Regions from separate parts of the Streptomyces sp. 2P-4 genome, predicted to be linked through region 4. Evidence: riboswitches for the same ligand, from Rfam matches in the RefSeq annotation. Region 4 holds a riboswitch; each other region holds the start of a gene.

Region 1 (4,346 bases), 1.5 Mb from region 4:
GGATCTCCAGCTGGGCGCGGGTGGTGGCGTCCACGGTCGTCGAGGCGACGATGTGGCAGCGCATGCCGTGGCGGTGGCACGCCAGGGCCAGGGCGTGGGCGTAGATCCCGCTGGAGCTGTCGACGAGGGTCTGCCCCGGCCGCACCCTGCCCTCCTCCAGCAGGCGCGCGACGGCGGCGAGCGCCGAGTAGACCTTCATGGACTCGAAGCGGACGAGGACGGCGCCCTCCGTCAGGGCGACGAGGGCGGGGGCCTTGAGGGCGTCCGCGATGTGGGGGTGAATCACCCGTATCCTCCTTGGGCGAAGGCGCACTGGTGGCCGAGGGAGCGGAAGAAGGCGGAGAGTTGCTCCCGGGCGGGGAAGCCGATCCGGCCGGTGAACAGGTAGCCGACCAGCGATCCGGTGTGGGCGACGAAGACGCCGTCCGCGCCGAACTCCTCCCGGTGGGCGAGGACGGCGTCGAAGGAACGTTTCGGCAGAGCCTCCTGGGACAGCACGGCACTGCTGGTCGACGCCCGGGCCACGGCGGCAGGGTCCCCGGCGGCGAACCCCTTGAGCAACTCGTCCAGGGACCGCTCGTACTCCTGAGCGCGCCGCCGGTACTGCCGCAGCAGCAGCGCGGTGACCGCCGAGGTGTCCACGGTGCCCGGCTCCACGGCGTAGGCGGTGTGGAAGCCGATGCCGGTGCCCAGCCTGCGCACCAGCCGGTGGCGTCCGCTCAGGTACAGCGCGAACTCGTCGAGGAAGACGCTGTCCGACCGCTCGATCGCCGACAGGACGCCGGCGGCCGCCCGGGGGTCGAAGGGCAGCGAGAACACCCGGCTCAGGCAGCGCAGCACGGCCACGATGTCCGCCGTCGAACTCGCCATCCCCACGCCCGTGGGCAGGTCGGAGTGCACGGTCCAGCGGCCCTCCGGCAGGCGCAGCCCGTACCGCTCGGCGAACAGGAGGGCCGCGCGGGCCGCCTTCGGGCCGAGCTGCGGCGCCCCCGGCGCGGGCTCCGCCCCGGGCGTGAAGTACACGCGGGAGTACCGGTGCACGGGAAACGACACGAGGGCGATGTCCGGGTCGGCGGAGGGGCGCAGCGGCCCCTGCCAGAGCTCGCCGAGCGTTCCGTGGCACACGCCGGCGAAGGTCCCGTCGGCCCTGGTCAAGAACGGCCCCCTCCTCGTCGCCCGGCCCCGGGGAGGCGGGCGCGAAGAGGAGGGCCGTGCCGCGCCGCGTGCGCGCCTGCCCGTCCGTCCCGCCGACCCGGCCCTCGAGGTCACCGTGAACAGCGCGTGCGTGCCGCACGCGCGCAGTGGCAGGTCTTCGGACTCGTGGGCGCGGGCCCGCAGGCCCTCTCCTACCGGCCGCCGCTTCCCGGGCCCCGTACGGAGACCAGTGCCGATGACGGCTTTCGTTCCCACACACCGCTGCGGGTCAGTCCCGGAATCGCACCGGGTTCCCTCTTGCGACGCGCCACCGCAGCGGTGACGCGAACCAACTGCCCGGCCAGCGTAGGCAGCCGTGCGCGGGCCGCGACAGGGCGCCTGCGGCCGGCTGGCGTGAAGTACGCCGTTCCCGCGGGGGCGCCCAGTCGGCGGGACCGCGGGGCCGGCGCCGCAGCGGGTGCCCGCCCGCCGCGCCCGACCAGCACCGCCCGGCCCGCCGGCGCGCCTCTCCGAGGCACTGCCGCAGGGGGCGCCGCGAGGTGCGGAAGCCGCCCCGCCGGGGGAAGTTGTCCGGAACGTCCCCCGGCGCGAGCCAGCCGTTCCGCGAAGGCGCCCACGGGCCGCCGCCGGGCGCCCTCGGGGCGCAGCCGGCCCGCCGTCCTTACCAGCGGCACCCCGAGCGCGGCAATCCGCTGCACGAACTCCTCGTCCGCCGGCGTGCACACCCGCGCCTCGGCCTCCGGCCCCTCGGACGGCGCGCGCTCCGCGCGAAAAGACGCCCGGAGCGTGTGACCTGTCGGTGTGGCAGCCGCGCTGCGGGCGCCGTGCGCGGTAGGTCTGGGTGTCGCCGCCCGGAGCCGGGCGGCCGCCCGCAGTTCGCAGCAGGAGGCAAGATGGCCAAGGGCACGGTCAAGTGGTTCAGCGCGGAGAAGGGGTTCGGGTTCATCGCCCAGGACGGCGGAGGACCGGACGTCTTCGCCCACTACTCGGGGATCACCGGAAACGGCTACCGCGAGCTCCTCGAGGGTGAGCAGGTCAGCTTCGACATCACCCAGTCGGACCGGGGCCTGCAAGCGGAGAACATCATCCGCCACTGACGGCCCGCCGGCACCGGCCGGCAGACCTTCCTGGTCACAGCACTAGGCGGGTCGTTCCGTGGGTAGGGGCCTGCCGTGGACAGCGAGCACCGTGCCCTGCAAGCGGCCCGCCTCATCGAGGAGATCCTCCAGGCGGCGCACCGCGGCGACGACCGCCGCATCGACACCCTCCTCGCCCGCCTGGCCCAGGTCGGCAAGATCCGGGACCTCTTCGCCCTGCGCGAGCGGCTCTACGGGCTGAGGCCCGCCCTGCCGCCCGCCCGGCCCCCGGCGGCCCGCGGCGCGCTCCCCGCGCGCTGATCCGCCGGGGAACCGCCGGACCGCGGCCGCCCCCCGACGCCGGTGGGGCGGGTTCCGCATGGGTGTGCGGCGACGGGGCAGGCGGCGGAGGAGTCCGGACACCCGGTCCGGACCGCCGTCCGGAAGGGCAGACCCCATGGGACACGGTGGAGACGTGGTGCGGGAGCTGACCGCCGACCACGACGAGGTGAAGGAGTTCTTCCGCCGGCTGGAGACCGCCGCGGAGGGCGGTGAGCGGCGGCGGATCGCCGACCAGCTGACCATCGAACTCGTCCGGCACTCGGTCGCGGAGGAGCAGTACCTCTATCCGGCCGTGCGCGAGCACCTCGACGGCGGCGACGCCATCGCCGACAAGGAGATCGCCGACCACTCCCGCGTCGAGGAGATGCTGAAGGAGCTGGAGGAAGCGGACCCGGACGGGGCGCGCTTCGCCGACTGCGTGGACGCCCTGCGGACCGAGGTCCTCGCGCACATCCGGGACGAGGAGGAGAACCTCTTCCCGACGCTGCGGCACAACTGCTCCCAGGAGGCGCTCGACGAGCTCGGCGACCGCATCCGCCGGGCGAAGAAGACCGCCCCGACCCGCCCGCACCCCGGGAGCCCCTCCACACCCCCCGCGAACAAGCTCCTCGCGCCGGGCATGGGCATGGTGGACCGCGTCCGGGACTTCGTCACCGGCAGGGGCAGGTCGGACTGACCCGCAGCGCCGCGAGGACTCCCTCCGGCCGGGCCGCGGATTCCGCGCAGCCGCCGGACGCATCGCCGCCCGCCCCCAGCCGCCGCTTGCGGCCGGGGCGGGCGGCGGCTGGGCCGCCGGCCCTCAGCCGGCGCCGGAGCGCCGCCACACGCGGTGCCCGGGCAGCATCCGGGCCAGCCGGTCGAACGCCTCCGTGCCGTCCGACCCGAGGGCGATCCCCTCCGCGCCGGCCGGTACGCCCGCGGCCTCCAGCAGCCGGACCGCGCCGTCCCAGCCGCCCAGGGCCTTGCCGTGCCGGTACGCCTCGCCCAGCAGCAGCACCATCCGCGGGTCGGCGCCGTCGGCCTGCGGCAGCGCCGCCCTCGCGTCGCCGCCCCCGGCCGCGTCCGCCGCCGGGGCCGGGACCCCGGCGAAGAGCAGGGCGTCGTACTCCACCGAGCGGGCCGTGGCGAAGGTGCGCTGGACGGCCAGCGCGTCCCCGTCGGAGCCGACCGTCCCGCCTGACGGCCCGATGACCAGCGGCAGCATGCCCGCCGCGACGGCGGCGTCGCGGACGGCCCGCACCTGGGAGAGGTCCCCCGTCCCGTCCGTGACGATCCCGACGGTACGGCCGTCGACCGGCCACGCGCCGCCCACCTGGGACAGCGCCGGGCTGGGCTCCGGGTCGGCGAGCGGGACCGCGGCCTCCGGCGCGGGCAGGCCCAGGCCCTCGGCGACCCTCGCGCACAGCACCGGGTCGATGTTGGCCAGCACGCCCAGCTGCCGCTCCTTGGCGGTCTGCTCGTAGCACTTGCCCAGCTCGAAGGTGTACGCGGCGACGATGTGCTCGCGCTCCGGCTCCGACATGCTCAGCCAGAACTGCCGCGGCTGCGTGAAGTGGTCCGCGTACGACAGCGGCGCCTCGCGGACCTTGCTCGCGGCCGGCACGGCGACGGGCGTCTCCACGTACGCCCCCGTCTGCGCGCCCGCGAGGAACGGGCAGCCGCCGTGGTACGGGGCCACCCCGGTGTGCACGGCGGTCTGGTGCATGCCGTCGCGCAGCATGTCGTTGACGGCCGTGTGCGGCCGGTTGATCGGGAGCTGCGCGAAGTTCGGGC
Region 2 (4,346 bases), 730 kb from region 4:
CGAGCACCACGGGATCCGCCTCGCCACCGACTCGGACCGCCTCCACCACTTCGACGGCCGTACCCGCGTCCTGCACCTGTCCGGCCGGCTCCGGCCCGGCCAGCAGGCGTTCCGGATGGCCACCCAGCTCGCTCTCCTGGAGCACGGGGCCGAGCTGGACCGGCTCGCCGCGGAGGACTTCGACCCGGGCTCCCCCGCCCACGGCCTGGCGCGGATCGGCATCGCCAACTACTTCGCCGCCGCGCTGATCCTCCCGTACCGTGCTTTCCACACGGCCGCCGAGGAGTTCCGTTACGACATCGAGCGGCTCACCGACCATTTCGGGATCGGCTACGAGACCGTCTGCCACCGCCTGAGCACCCTGCAGCGCCCCAGGCTGCGCGGGGTCCCCTTCTCCTTCGTCCGCGTGGACCGGGCCGGGAACATGTCCAAGCGGCAGTCCGCCACCGGATTCCACTTCTCCCGGGCCGGCGGCACCTGCCCACTGTGGAACGTCTACGAGGCCTTCGCCGCGCCCGGCCGCATCCACGTCCAGGTCGCCGCCATGCCCGACGGGCAGCGCTACCTGTGGACCGCCCGCGCCGTCACCCGCCACCGCGGCGGCTGGGGCGAGCCCGGCAAGACCTTCGCGATCGGCCTGGGCTGCGAGATCCGCCACGCGCCCAGGCTCGTCTACTCCGACGGCCTCGACCTCGGCAACGCCTCCGCAGCCACACCCATCGGCATGGGCTGCCGGCTCTGCGAACGGCTGGACTGCCCCCAGCGCGCGGTCCCGCCGCTGGGCCGCCCGCTCGCGGTCGACGAGAACAGCAGCACCTTCATCCCGTACCCGGTCGCCCACGACCGGGGGTGAGCGGCGGCCCCATGCGCATGTTCCGACGGCAGGCGCGCGGCCGGCGGCTCTGGACTTCCTGCTGGAGCGCAAGGGCCGGGAGGCCGTCCTCACCCTCAACCGGCGCTGCGCCCGCCGGCCTCGGAGCCATGTCCGCCCCAGCGCTCGACGGCCCGGTGCCGGACGCGGAAACCGTGTCCGGCACCGGGTGGTACGGATCAGGCGTCGTCGCCGGCGAGAGCGGCTCGAACCTCACGGGCGGCGGCGACCAGGTTCTCCAGGGAGGCACGGGTCTCGGTCCAGCCACGGGTCTTCAGGCCGCAGTCGGGGTTGACCCACAGCCGCTCGGCCGGGATGGCCTCCAGGCCTGTCCGCAGCAGACCGGCCGCCTCCCCGGCGCTGGGGACGCGCGGTGAGTGGATGTCCCACACGCCGGGGCCCGCCGCGCGGGGGTAGCCGTGGGCGGCGAGTTCCCGCGCGACCTGCATGTGGGAGCGGGCGGCTTCCAGGCTGATGACGTCGGCGTCGAGGTCGTCGATGGCCTGGACGATGTCGCCGAACTCCGCGTAGCACATGTGGGTGTGGATCTGGGTGTCCGGCCGGACCCCGCTGGTGGTGAGCCGGAACGCCTCGGTGGCCCAGGCCAGGTAGTCGGCGCGGTCGGCGGCCCGCAGCGGCAGGGTTTCCCGGAGAGCCGGCTCGTCCACCTGGATCACGGCCGTCCCCGCGGCCTCCAGATCGTTCACCTCGTCCCGCAGGGCGAGCGCCACCTGGCGGGCGGTGTCCCCGAGCGGCTGGTCGTCCCGTACGAAGGACCAGGCGAGCATCGTGACCGGCCCGGTGAGCATCCCCTTGACCGGCTTGGACGTCAGGGACTGCGCGTACGAGGTCCAGCGCACCGTCATGGGCTCGGGGCGCGAGATGTCCCCCGCCAGCACCGGAGGCCGGACGTAGCGCGTGCCGTACGACTGCACCCAGCCGTGCTGCGTGGCCAGGTAGCCGGTGAGCTGCTCGGCGAAGTACTGGACCATGTCGTTGCGTTCGGGCTCGCCGTGCACCAGGACGTCGATGCCGGTCTTCTCCTGGAAGGAGACGACCTCCTCGATCTCGCCCTTGATCCGTGCCTCGTAGCCCGCCGTGTCGATCCGTCCGGCCCGCAGGTCGGCGCGGGCCGCGCGCAGCTCGTCGGTCTGCGGGAAGGAGCCGATCGTGGTGGTCGGCAGCAGCGGCAGGCGCAGGTGCGCCCGCTGGGCGGCGGCCCGCTCGGCGTACGGCCGGCCGCGGCGCCCGTCGGCGTGCGTGACGGCCGCGGTGCGGGCCCGTACGGCCGGGTCGTGGGTGAGGGCGGATCCGGCGCGGGAGGCCAGGTCGGCCCGGTTCGCGGCGAGTTCGGCGGTGATCGTGTCCGTGCCCCGGCCGAGCCCGCGGGCCAGAACGGCGATCTCCCGGGTCTTCTGCCGGGCGAACGCGAGCCAGCGGCGGACCTGCGGGTCGAGGTCGCGCTCGGCGTCGGCGTCCAGCGGAACGTGCAGCAGGGAGCAGGAGGCGGCGACGTCCACCCGGTCGGCGAGGCCGAGCAGCGTGCCCAGGGTGGCGAGGGACTTCCGGAAGTCGTTGATCCAGATGTTGCGGCCGTTGACGATGCCCGCGACGAGCCTCTTGCCGGGCAGGCCACCGACCGCCGCGAGGTCGTCCAGGTTGGCCGCTCCCGCTTCCGTGAAGTCGAGCGCCAGGCCCTCGACCGGAGCCGCGGCCAGGACGGGCAGGGCCTCGCCCAGCCTGCCGAAGTACGAGGCGACCAGCAGCTTCGGCCGGTCGGCGGCGGCGCCCAGCTCCCGATAGGCGCGGGCGGCTGCGTTCAGATCGGCCGGGGTGCGGTCCTGGACGAGGGCGGGCTCGTCGAGCTGCACCCACTCGGCGCCGGCGGCGTGCAGGTCGGCGAGCACCTGCGCGTAGACCGGGAGCAGCCGGTCCAGCAGGGTCAGCGGCTCGAAGTCCGCTGACACTCCGGGAGCCGGCTTGGCCAGCAGCAGGTAGGTGATCGGACCGACGAGGACCGGGCGGGCGGTGTACCCGAGCGCGACGGCCTCCCGCAGTTCCGCCACCTGCTTCACGGAGTTCGCGGTGAACACGGTGCCCGGGCCGAGCTCAGGTACCAGGTAGTGGTAGTTCGTGTCGAACCACTTGGTCATCTCCAGCGGCGCCACGTCCTGCGTGCCGCGGGCCATCGCGAAGTATCCGTCCAGGGCGTCGGCTTCCACCGCCCCGCGGTGCCGCTCGGGAGCAGCGCCGACCATGACGCTGGTGTCCAGCACGTGGTCGTAGTGCGAGAAATCACCGGTCGGTACTTCGTGGATACCGTCCTCGGCCAGCTGCTGCCAGTGCGAGCGCCGCAGGCCGGCCGCGGTCTCCCGGAGGGCGTCGGCAGTGACGCGGCCCTTCCAGTAGCCCTCGACGGCCTTCTTCAGTTCGCGGTTCCGACCCTGGCGGGGGTACCCGTACACGGTGGCTCGTGCTGCCGCGGCTGCGGGCTTGGCTGTCACGGAACTCTCCTTCGCGAGATGTGTCCAGGAACATCCCGGCAGCGGGACGCGGACGCGAAGGAACGACGGAACGGGCGGCCGACGCCGCGGACGGAGGCCCGCACGTGCCGCTCGCTGTGTACGCCGACCCGCCCACGAGGTCACCGGGATGTCCGCACACGGAATCGTCCGCGTGCGGGCAACGGGCAGGTCTTCGGACTCGCGGGCACGCCTGCCGGTTCCCCGGCGGGCACCTACTGGCCGTCGCTTCCCAGGACCGTTGTCCGGTCCCAGTGCGTATGACGGCGGTCGTTCCCGCTCACCGCTGCGGGGCAGTCCCGGATTCCCACCGGGTTCCCTCTTGCGACGCATCCCGCCTGGAGGGCGGGGCGAACCAGCTGCACCGGCCACCCTAGGCCGCACGCCCGCTCAGCGGCGACCCGCTTCCACCATCCGGACACGGAAACGAGATGCCCCCGTCGATGCGCGCGCCTTCCTGACGGGCCGGGACCCGCACAGAGCGCGTCGCCGTCGGAGAGGCGCCGCGGCGCGGCTGCACCGGCCGACGGCCCTGCCGCGGTCCGGGCCGGGTGGTCATCGTGTCGGTCCTTCGGTTTCGACGGAGGCCAGGAACTTCCGCTGGTCTTCCAGGAAGCCGTCGGCGAACAGGGCCCTCGGCGCGCACAGCGCGGTCAGGGTGAGGCGGAGTGCGGAGTTCTCGACGTCCTGCCTGACCAGGCCGTGCGTGGCGTCCGGGTAGCGGCCGACGCGCAGCGCGGGCCCCGGCAGCAGCCGCCGGTAGGCGGCCTCGGTGTCGGCGGTGTCCACGTTCATGTCGTGTCCGGCGAGCACCAGCAGGACGGGCACCCCGCGCAGCGCCGGCAGGTCGGCGCTCGCGTCGGCGGTGTGGTTCTTGGAGACGAACCTCCAGCGGGCGGCCGTCATGCCCTGCGGATCGCCGACGGCGCGTACGTACTCCTCGTACGGGGCGC
Region 3 (4,346 bases), 490 kb from region 4:
GCGACCGCCACACCGCGGCCCGGTCCGCGTGCCCCAGCCGGGCCGCCTGGGCCCGCCGGACCTGCGCCAGCGAGTCCAGCAGCAGGAACCCGATGCGGTACATCACGAGCGCCACGTCCACCACGGGCGCCGGCACCCCGGCCCGGACCAGCCGGGGCAGCACGTCCGAGACGGGGGTGGTGAACGCGAACAGCAGGACGCCCAGGGACGCGGCGGACGTGCGCAGCAGCAGTTCGCCCGCGTGCCGCGGCCCGTCCGGTGCGAGCGACACGGGCCCGGCCGCGCCGCCGACCGCGAAGAGCAGCGGCAGCGCACCGGTGAAGCAGAAGCCCAGCGGGATCCGGAAGGCCCGCCACAGCTGCCGCCCGGCGACGCCCGCCGGCCCGAGCAGGACGGCGAGGGTCGCCGCGGCGACCAGGGGCCCGCCGGGCCAGGGCGGAAGGCACACGGCCGTGACCGTCAGCCCGAGCCCCAGCAGGGCCTTCTCCAGGGGGTGCCGGCCGCGCCAGCGGCTGCCGTGCGCAGCCACGTCGATCGGCAGCACCGGCTAGCCCTCCGCGCGCGTGTCGCCCGGGGTGCCCGATGCGATGGCCGCCGCGGCCGCGGCGCCCTGGCGGCGGCCCCTGCGCACCCCGAAGTAGTAGGCGAGGACGCCCGCGCCGAGGGCCGCCTGGAGGGCGAACAGGGCCGACTCGACCTCGCCGGACGGCGGCTCGTACAGCGGGGTGAACCACGGCTCGTAGTCGGGCCTGAGCTCGGTGATCGCCGCTTCGGCCTGGGCGTCGGCGCCGGCGAACGGCTCCTCCCTGCCCTCGCCGAGGCCCAGCGCGAGGGGGAGCACCGCGAGGGCGGCGACCACGAGCAGCAGCAGGGTGTTGATCTTCGCGTTCCGGCTCATGCCCATCACGCCGCCGCCTTCCGGTCGGAGCGGCCGGCGAGCTTGGCGACGCCCAGCCGGACCAGGTCGGACTTGCTGGACTGCATCAGCAGCCGCATCACCAGGACCGTCAGCAGGCCTTCGCTGACCGCCAGCGGGATCTGGGTGACGGCGAAGATGCCGCCGAACTTCGCGAGGGCGCCGGCGACGCCGCTGCCCGGGTCGGGGAAGGCGAGCGCCAGCTGCACGGAGGTGACGCAGTAGGTGACCAGGTCCGCGGTGAAGGCGCCGAAGAACACGGACACCATCAGCGGGGCGCCGGACCGCCGCAGCAGCAGGTAGACCCCGAAGCCCGCCCACGGGCCGGCGATCGCCATGGAGAAGACGTTGGCGCCGAGGGTGGTCAGGCCGCCGTGCGCGAGCAGCAGCGCCTGGAAGAGCAGGGTGATCGTGCCGAGCACCGCCATGATCGGCGGCCGGAACAGGATCGCCCCGAGCCCGGTCCCCGTCGGGTGCGAGCAACTGCCCGTCACAGAGGGGATCTTCAGGGCGGAAAGGACGAAGGTGAAGGCTCCGGACGCGCCCAGGAGCAGGGTGCTCTCCGGGTTCTCCTTCACCTCGCGGGTGAGTGCGCGGACGCCGTGGACGACGAAGGGAGCGGACGCGGCGCCCCAGGCGGCCGCGTGCAGCGGGGGCAGAAACCCCTCGGCTATGTGCATGTGTGGGGAGACCTCTCCAGCACCTCGTGGATGGACAGCACGCCCCGGCCGGTCTCCTGGCTCACGGGTCATGCCGCCCTGGCTCCGCCTTCCCGGGCGGTGCGGATCACCCCGCGCCGCCCAGTGGCTTCCCGCAGGAGTGGAGCCGGACTTCCCGTTCACAGTGGCGAGGGCCGCACCGGTCTTCCACCGGTTTCCCGAACACCAAGGCCCGCTGACCCTAATGGCCCGCACGGACCCGGAACAAGCCGGTGTGGGCGAGCGCACGCCCGAGCCGGATTCCGCTTCCGGGCCGTCCGGCGGCGTACGCGCTCTCCGGGAGCAGCCGGAGCCGCCGTTCCGCCGCGTGTTTCCGCCCTTGCGGCGCCCGTTCGGTCCCCCGGAGAGCCCCCGGCGCACGGCCCGGCGTGATTCCGCCGCCGTGCTCCCACCGGCGTGCGCCGGAGCCGCGGAACGGGCCCGCCCCCCGGACGGGTGCCGTCCGCTGGCGGGGCCGGCGGGGGCCGCGCAGGGTGGAGCCGTGGCCGCCGAACCCGACACCGCGAACCCGTACGACTACTCCGACCTCACCGCCCTCTTCGTCAACTGCACGCTCAAGCGCTCGCCGGAGACCAGCAACACCGAGGGCCTCATCGACCGCAGCCGCGCCGTCATGGAGTCGGCCGGCGCCCGCACCTCGGTCGTCCGCGCCGTCGACCACGACATCGCCACCGGCGTCTGGCCGGACATGACCGAGCACGGCTGGGAGACGGACCAGTGGCCCGTCCTGTACAGCCGGGTCATGGACGCGGACATCCTGGTCCTGTGCGGGCCGATCTGGCTCGGCGACAACAGCTCCGTCATGAAGCAGGTGATCGAGCGCCTCTACGCCTGCTCCTCCCTGCTGAACGAGCACGGCCAGTACGCCTACTACGGCCGGGTCGGCGGGGCGCTCGTCACCGGCAACGAGGACGGCGTCAAGCACTGCGCGATGAACATCCTGTACAGCCTCCAGCACCTCGGCTACGCGATCCCGCCGCAGGCCGACGCCGGCTGGATCGGCGAGGCCGGGCCCGGCCCCTCCTACCTGGACCCGGGATCGGGCGGCCCCGAGAACGACTTCACCAACCGCAACACCGCCTTCATGTCGTGGAACCTCATGCACCTCGCGGCGCTGCTCAAGCGCTCCGGCGGCATCCCGGCCCACGGCAACCAGCGCTCGCTGTGGGACGCCGGCTGCCGCTTCGACTTCCCCAACCCGGAACACCGCTGACGGGCGGCCCGGCCGGTGCCGGTCAGCCGCAGCACACGTTCCGGTGCGCGATGTCGACCACGAACCGGTCGGGCGAGCGGAGCGTGAACGCCTTGTACGAGGGCCTGCTGTCGAAGGCGGCGCCGAAGGTGACGTACCCCTCGAAGTCGCCGGTCATGGCGAGGCCCTTGAGCGCGGGCAGGTTCGTCCGGACCAGCTTGGGCCCGCGGTAGGTGCCCTCGCCGGAGCGCAGGTGCGCCGCGGCGGGGTGCAGCCGGATCTGGAGGAAGTGCTTCCCGGCCAGCGGGACGGGCGCCCCGGAGCCGTCCTGGTGGAGCGCGGGGACGCGGGTGACGTCCGCGTCGGGCACGTACCCCTTCAGGTCGATGACGATCCGGTCGTACGCGCAGTGCCCGGCCCAGCGGGCGCCCACGACGAGCGGGGTGGCCGGGGCCCGGCCGGAGGGGGCCGCGGCCGTGGAGGCCGGTGCGGCGAGGGCGAGGGCGGCGGTGAGCAGGACTCCGGTGGCCAGGGCCGCGGTCCGCCGGCGGCGCAGGTGGTTCATGGCGTCCCCCTGTTCTTTCGAGAGACGGGGACAGGTTGTCGCTCCTGAAGACACGCCGTGCATGCCCATGGTTGCAGCAAAACGCAAAAAAATCGGGCAGAAGGGGTGAACCTGGTGGGGTCCGCCCCTTCTGCCCGCGTCCGCCCGGCTCAGCCGGCCGGTGTCAGCACTCGATGACGTTGACGGCGAGGCCGCCGCGCGCCGTCTCCTTGTACTTGATCTTCATGTCGGCGCCTGTCTCCTTCATGGTCTTGATGACCTTGTCGAGGGAGACCTTGTGGGAGCCGTCGCCGCGCATCGCCATCTTCGCCGCCGTGACGGCCTTCACCGCCGCCATGCCGTTGCGCTCGATGCACGGGATCTGCACCAGGCCGCCGACCGGGTCGCAGGTCAGGCCCAGGTTGTGCTCCATGCCGATCTCGGCCGCGTTCTCCACCTGCTCCGGGGTGCCGCCCAGGACCTCCGCGAGCGCGCCGGCCGCCATGGAGCAGGCCGACCCGACCTCGCCCTGGCAGCCGACCTCGGCGCCCGAGATCGAGGCGTTCTCCTTGAACAGCATGCCGATCGCGCCCGCGGCGAGGAGGAAGCGGACCACGCCGTCCTCGTCCGCGCCGGGCACGAAGTTCACGTAGTAGTGCAGGACGGCCGGCAGGACGCCCGCCGCGCCGTTCGTCGGGGCCGTCACGACGCGGCCGCCCGCCGCGTTCTCCTCGTTGACCGCCATCGCGTAGATCGTCGTCCACTCGCTGCGGTGCATCATCGGGTCGCCCTCGGTGCGCAGCTGCCGCGCCGTGGCCGCGGCCCGGCGCTTGACGCGCAGGCCGCCGGGGAGGATGCCCTCGCGGGACATGCCGCGCGACACACAGGCCTGCATGACCCGCCAGATCTCCAGGAGGCCCTCGCGGATCTCCTCCTCCGTGCGCCAGGCCTTCTCGTTCTCCAGCATCAGGGAGG
Region 4 (4,346 bases):
GCGAAGACCTCGGAGAGCGCGGGAGCCGCGATCTCCTGGCCGGCCGCGAGCTGGTGCAGCCGCAGCCGCTGGACGAAGTCCGGTTCGGCGTTGACCACGATCAGCTCGGTGTCCGCCGCGGACAGCCGCCGGGCCAGCATTCCGGCGACGTGGGCCCCGGCGTAGCCGGCGCCGAGGACGACGATGCGGTGCTTCACGATGTGCGCTCCCCTCGGATCGGTGACGCCCCGAGGCACGAGCAGCACGACTGGGCTGCCTGCGGCCTTCAGGGCTTTGCGCCCTCAAGACACCGAAGCCCAGGCTGCTGTGACAGCATGTGACCCACCTCACCCCACGCACGACAGCCAAGGCCAGGGCCCGGCCGCTGCCGCCCCGCAGTCGCCTGCGGCGACAGTCGCCGAACCGTCCGTCCCCGCGCCGTGCCCCGCCTCAGGCCCCCGCCGCGAACGCGACGAAGCGCGCCCAGCCATCCCGGCCGACCGCGAGGGCGGGGCGGGTGGCGTCCTTGGAGTCGCGTACGTGGACGGCCTGCGCGGTGACAGCGACCTCGACGCAGCTGTCACCCTGGCTGCCGCTGTAGCTGGACTTGGACCACGCCAGTTCCGTCGTGCTCATAGTTCTCCTCGGAGTCGCTCCAGCAGACCCCGCGAGTCCTTGGCGTTCAGGGCCTGCGAGCGCAGTGTGTCATAGCGCTGGTGGAGCAGACTCACCTCTTTCGGATCGGAGATCAGGCGGCCGTTCTGCTGCCCTTCGGAGTAGCCGAGCCGCTGCCCCCTAGGCGTTTCCAGGAGTTGAAGCGGCCCGTCCAGGCACGCGTGCAACCCGGCCTGCAACGGCACGACCTGAAGCGTCACGTTCCGCGGGGCGCTCAGCTTCAGGACGTGGTCGTACAGCTCCCGCATCTGCTGCGTGCTCCCGAACCGGCGGCGGAGGACGTGCTCTTCGACGATGAAGCTGAACGGTGTCGTCGGCCGTTCGCACAGCATCCGCTGCCGTTCCATCCGGCTGGCCATGAAGTCCGCCAGCCGGTCGTCCGGCACCACCGGCACGGTTCCCTCGAACACGGCGCGCGCGTAGTCCTCCGACTGCAGAAGACCCGGCACCAGCCGGCACTCGTACGTGCACAGGCTCACCGCCGTCTTCTCCAGCCGCGCCCACTGCCGGAACCAGGCGGCGAGCCCTGCGTCGCCCCGGCTCAGGTGCGGGGCGGCCTTCCTCAACGCGCCCGTGTTTCCCGTGGCTTCCTCGGCGCGGTCGACGAACGACTCGTCCGGCATCCGCCGCCCCAGCTCCACCGATTCCACGGTGTGCCGGGAGAAGCGGACCAGTTCCCCGAACTGCACCCTGCTGAGGCCCGCGTGCTCGCGCAGGGCCTGGACGACGGCTCCGAAGGTCCGCAGACTGTCCGAGGGGCCGGGCTCCCGTTCCGTCTCGCAGGACGCCACCAGGTCGTCGTTGTCGCCCGCCTCGGCGTGCGTCGTCATCCGCGGCCACCTCCAGGTCCGTACGTACAGGTCGTATCCCCGCGATCGACAGCACCCAGGGTGGCGGCCGGCGCGCCGTACCGTCCACCGAATGTGCCCGTACGCTGACGCACCGTACGGGCCCCTGTACTGGATCACGACGGTCCGACCGGTGGGGCGGCCGGAGCTCGATGCCGTGCGCCCCGCCCTGTCCTGAACTGCCGTGCCCTGTGGCTGAACGCACAGGGGCGGGTCTGGCGGGGCGGCGGGCGGTCTGCGATGCTTCCGTCCGTCAAGCGACGGCGGAACGAGGAAGCCGGTGGGATTCCGGCACGGTACCGCCACTGTGTAGGGGGAGCGACTCCGCCCCAGGCCACCGCCCCGTCCGGGGTGGGAAGGCCGGAGAAGCTGTGATCCCGAGTCAGGAGACTCACGCCGTCGCACCTCGATGCAAGGGGCGGATTTCCCCGGGAGAGGCGGTGGCACCCGTGTGCCTGCGTTCGTGCGGAGGCGGCCCCGTGCTGCCCGTGCTCCGGCCTGACCGGCCCGACCGGCCTGACCGGCTTCACCCACAGTCCCGTTTCCCCGGGTTCTGACCCCCTGCGGGTTCCTTCCCCCACGCCGCATCCGCGCACCGCAGTGCCCTCACGCGCGGCCGACGAACGCCACCAGGAGTCACTTTGTCCGTACGATCCGTCATGCCCGGCCGCCGTCGGGCCACCGCGGCGGCCTTCGTCGCCGCCGCCCTCACGCTCACCGCCTGCGGCGGCGACGCCGGCACGACAGCCGGCCCCGAGGCGCGGGCCGAGGGTGAGGGGTGCATCAAGGACTTCGACCCGGCCAAGGACTACTTCCCGGTGAAGTCGACGGTGAAGCACGCCGAGAACTTCACCCTCCGGTACGAGAAGAGCTACCAGGTCCTCACCGTGAAGGAGCCCTTCCCCAAGGGGAAGCCCGAGTCGTACGTGCTGGTCAAGTGCGGTGCTCCCAAGCCGGAGCTGACCGGTGAACTGGCGTCCGCGCAGCAGGTCACCGTGCCCGTCAGGAGCCTGTACTCCGCCTCGACGACCCACCTGCCGCTGCTGACCGAGACCGGCACCCTGGACGTCCTGACCGGAGTGGCGAGCAGCGCGAACATCTCCTCCGCCCAGGTGATCGAGCGGGTGAAGGCGGGCAGGGTCACCGAGTACGCCAAGGACCGCACGCTCAACGCCGAAACCGTCATCGGGGCGAAGCCGGACGTGCTCATGACCCAGGGCACCGACGACCCGCAGTACCCGAAGCTCCGCCAGGCAGGCATCGCCGTGGTCGCCAACGCCGAGTGGCTGGAGGCCAGTCCGCTCGGCCGGGCCGAGTGGGTCAAGGCGATGGCCGCGCTCACGGGCGCCGAGAAGCGGGCGGGCGAGGTGTTCGACACCATCGAGGGCGACTACCGGAAGGTCGCGGAGAAGGGCGCCCAGGCGGCCAAGGCGGGCAAGCCCGTCGAGGTGCTGCCCGGCACGATGTACCAGGGCACGTGGTCCATGCCCGCCGGAGGCAGCTACGCCGCCCGGCTGATCAAGGACGCGGGCGGCACCTACCCGTGGGCCGGCGAGGCAGGCACCGGCGGCATGCAGCTGAACTTCGAGGCCGTGTACGCCAAGGCCGGCCAGGCCCCGGTCTGGATCGCCGACCAGAAGTGGAAGTCCACCGCCGACGCGGTCAAGGCCGACAGCCGGTACGGGCAGCTGAAGGCGGTGTCCGACGGCGCCGTGTGGACGAACACGAAGGCGCTCGGCCCCGGCGGCGGCAACGACTACTTCGAGCGGGGCGTGCTGCGCCCGGACCTGGTCCTCGCCGACCTGTTCGCGCTGATGCACCCGGACCAGGCCGAGGGCCACTCCTTCACCTTCTACCAGCCGGTGCCGAAGGCGTGACGACACATCAGACGACCGTGCCGGCACCCGCGCCGGCAGCGGCCCCGGACGCGGACACTCCGCCCGCGGGGCCGCGGCCGGTGCGGCGGCGCCTCGCCGTCGTCCTCGCACTCGCGGCCGGCACCGCCGTGCTGTTCGTCCTCGCCATCGCCACCGGCTCCCATCCCGTGCCGGTCGCCGAGGTGGTGCGGGTGCTGTTCGGCGGCACCCCCGAGGACCCGCGGTGGACCGTGATCGTCGAGCAGGTCCGGCTGCCGCGGGCGCTGACCGCCTGCGCCGTCGGCGCCGCCCTCGCGGTGGCCGGCGTACAGATGCAGACCCTGTTCCGCAACGCGCTGGCGGACCCGTTCTCCCTCGGGGTGAGCTCGGGCGCGAGCATGGGCGTCGCCACCGTGGTGGTCGGCACCGGCGGGGTCGCCGGCAGCTTCACCGGAGACCTGGCCGGCCTCGGGCGCGTGGGCGTCGTCATCGCCGCCTCGCTCGGTGCCGCCGCCGTCCTGGCCCTCGTCCTGCTGCTCTCCAGGTGGGTGCGGTCGGCCGTCACCCTGCTCGTCGTCGGCGTCATGATCGGCTCGGCGGCCACCGCCGTGGTCGGCGTGATGCTCGTCTACGCCCGACCGGAGCGCGCCCAGCAGTTCGTCATGTGGGGCCTGGGCAGCTTCGGCGCCACGACCTGGCCCGACCTCCACGTCATGCTGCCCGTCATCGGCGCCGGCCTGCTCACCGCGCTGCTGACTGCCAAACGCCTCAACGCCCTGCTGCTGGGCGAGGACTACGCCCGCACCATGGGCCTGAACGTGCGGCGCAGCCGCGATCTGGCGCTGTTCGGCACAGCACTCCTGGCGGGTGCGGCCACCGCGTTCTGCGGGCCGGTCGCCTTCCTCGGCCTGGCCGTCCCGCACCTGACGCGGGTGGCACTGGGGACGTCGGACCACCGGGCGCTCGTCCCGGCGTCGATGCTCGCCGG

What was found. Region 4 has a riboswitch for cobalamin ahead of MUK52_RS07065 (ABC transporter substrate-binding protein). Riboswitches for the same ligand answer to the same signal wherever they lie in the genome.
Region 1: linked by a shared signal. The riboswitch ahead of MUK52_RS00965 (GHMP family kinase ATP-binding protein) and the one ahead of MUK52_RS07065 (ABC transporter substrate-binding protein) in region 4 are both predicted to bind cobalamin.
Region 2: linked by a shared signal. The riboswitch ahead of metE (5-methyltetrahydropteroyltriglutamate--homocysteine S-methyltransferase) and the one ahead of MUK52_RS07065 (ABC transporter substrate-binding protein) in region 4 are both predicted to bind cobalamin.
Region 3: linked by a shared signal. The riboswitch ahead of MUK52_RS09170 (energy-coupling factor ABC transporter permease) and the one ahead of MUK52_RS07065 (ABC transporter substrate-binding protein) in region 4 are both predicted to bind cobalamin.

The regions. Positions count from the first base shown of each region.
Region 1 covers NZ_CP095011.1:199,450-203,795, reverse strand. Annotated here, with positions in the region: gene MUK52_RS00970 (cysteine synthase family protein) at 1-286, opposite strand, end outside; gene MUK52_RS00965 (GHMP family kinase ATP-binding protein) at 283-1,155, opposite strand; cobalamin riboswitch at 1,287-1,504, opposite strand; gene MUK52_RS00960 (cold-shock protein) at 2,049-2,252, shown strand; gene MUK52_RS00955 (hypothetical protein) at 2,328-2,552, shown strand; gene MUK52_RS00950 (hemerythrin domain-containing protein) at 2,689-3,249, shown strand; gene MUK52_RS00945 (catalase) at 3,373-4,346, opposite strand, start outside.
Region 2 covers NZ_CP095011.1:980,972-985,317, forward strand. Annotated here, with positions in the region: gene MUK52_RS03985 (short-chain fatty acyl-CoA regulator family protein) at 1-853, shown strand, start outside; gene metE (5-methyltetrahydropteroyltriglutamate--homocysteine S-methyltransferase) at 1,051-3,375, opposite strand; cobalamin riboswitch at 3,555-3,755, opposite strand; gene MUK52_RS03995 (alpha/beta hydrolase family protein) at 3,949-4,346, opposite strand, start outside.
Region 3 covers NZ_CP095011.1:2,195,012-2,199,357, reverse strand. Annotated here, with positions in the region: gene cbiQ (cobalt ECF transporter T component CbiQ) at 1-544, opposite strand, end outside; gene MUK52_RS09175 (energy-coupling factor ABC transporter substrate-binding protein) at 548-898, opposite strand; gene MUK52_RS09170 (energy-coupling factor ABC transporter permease) at 904-1,596, opposite strand; cobalamin riboswitch at 1,626-1,820, opposite strand; gene MUK52_RS09165 (flavodoxin family protein) at 2,117-2,848, shown strand; gene MUK52_RS09160 (AMIN-like domain-containing (lipo)protein) at 2,871-3,392, opposite strand; gene MUK52_RS09155 (L-serine ammonia-lyase) at 3,556-4,346, opposite strand, start outside.
Region 4 covers NZ_CP095011.1:1,707,970-1,712,315, forward strand. Annotated here, with positions in the region: gene MUK52_RS07050 (NAD(P)/FAD-dependent oxidoreductase) at 1-197, opposite strand, end outside; gene MUK52_RS07055 (DUF397 domain-containing protein) at 430-615, opposite strand; gene MUK52_RS07060 (helix-turn-helix domain-containing protein) at 612-1,484, opposite strand; cobalamin riboswitch at 1,737-1,910, shown strand; gene MUK52_RS07065 (ABC transporter substrate-binding protein) at 2,144-3,379, shown strand; gene MUK52_RS07070 (FecCD family ABC transporter permease) at 3,376-4,346, shown strand, end outside.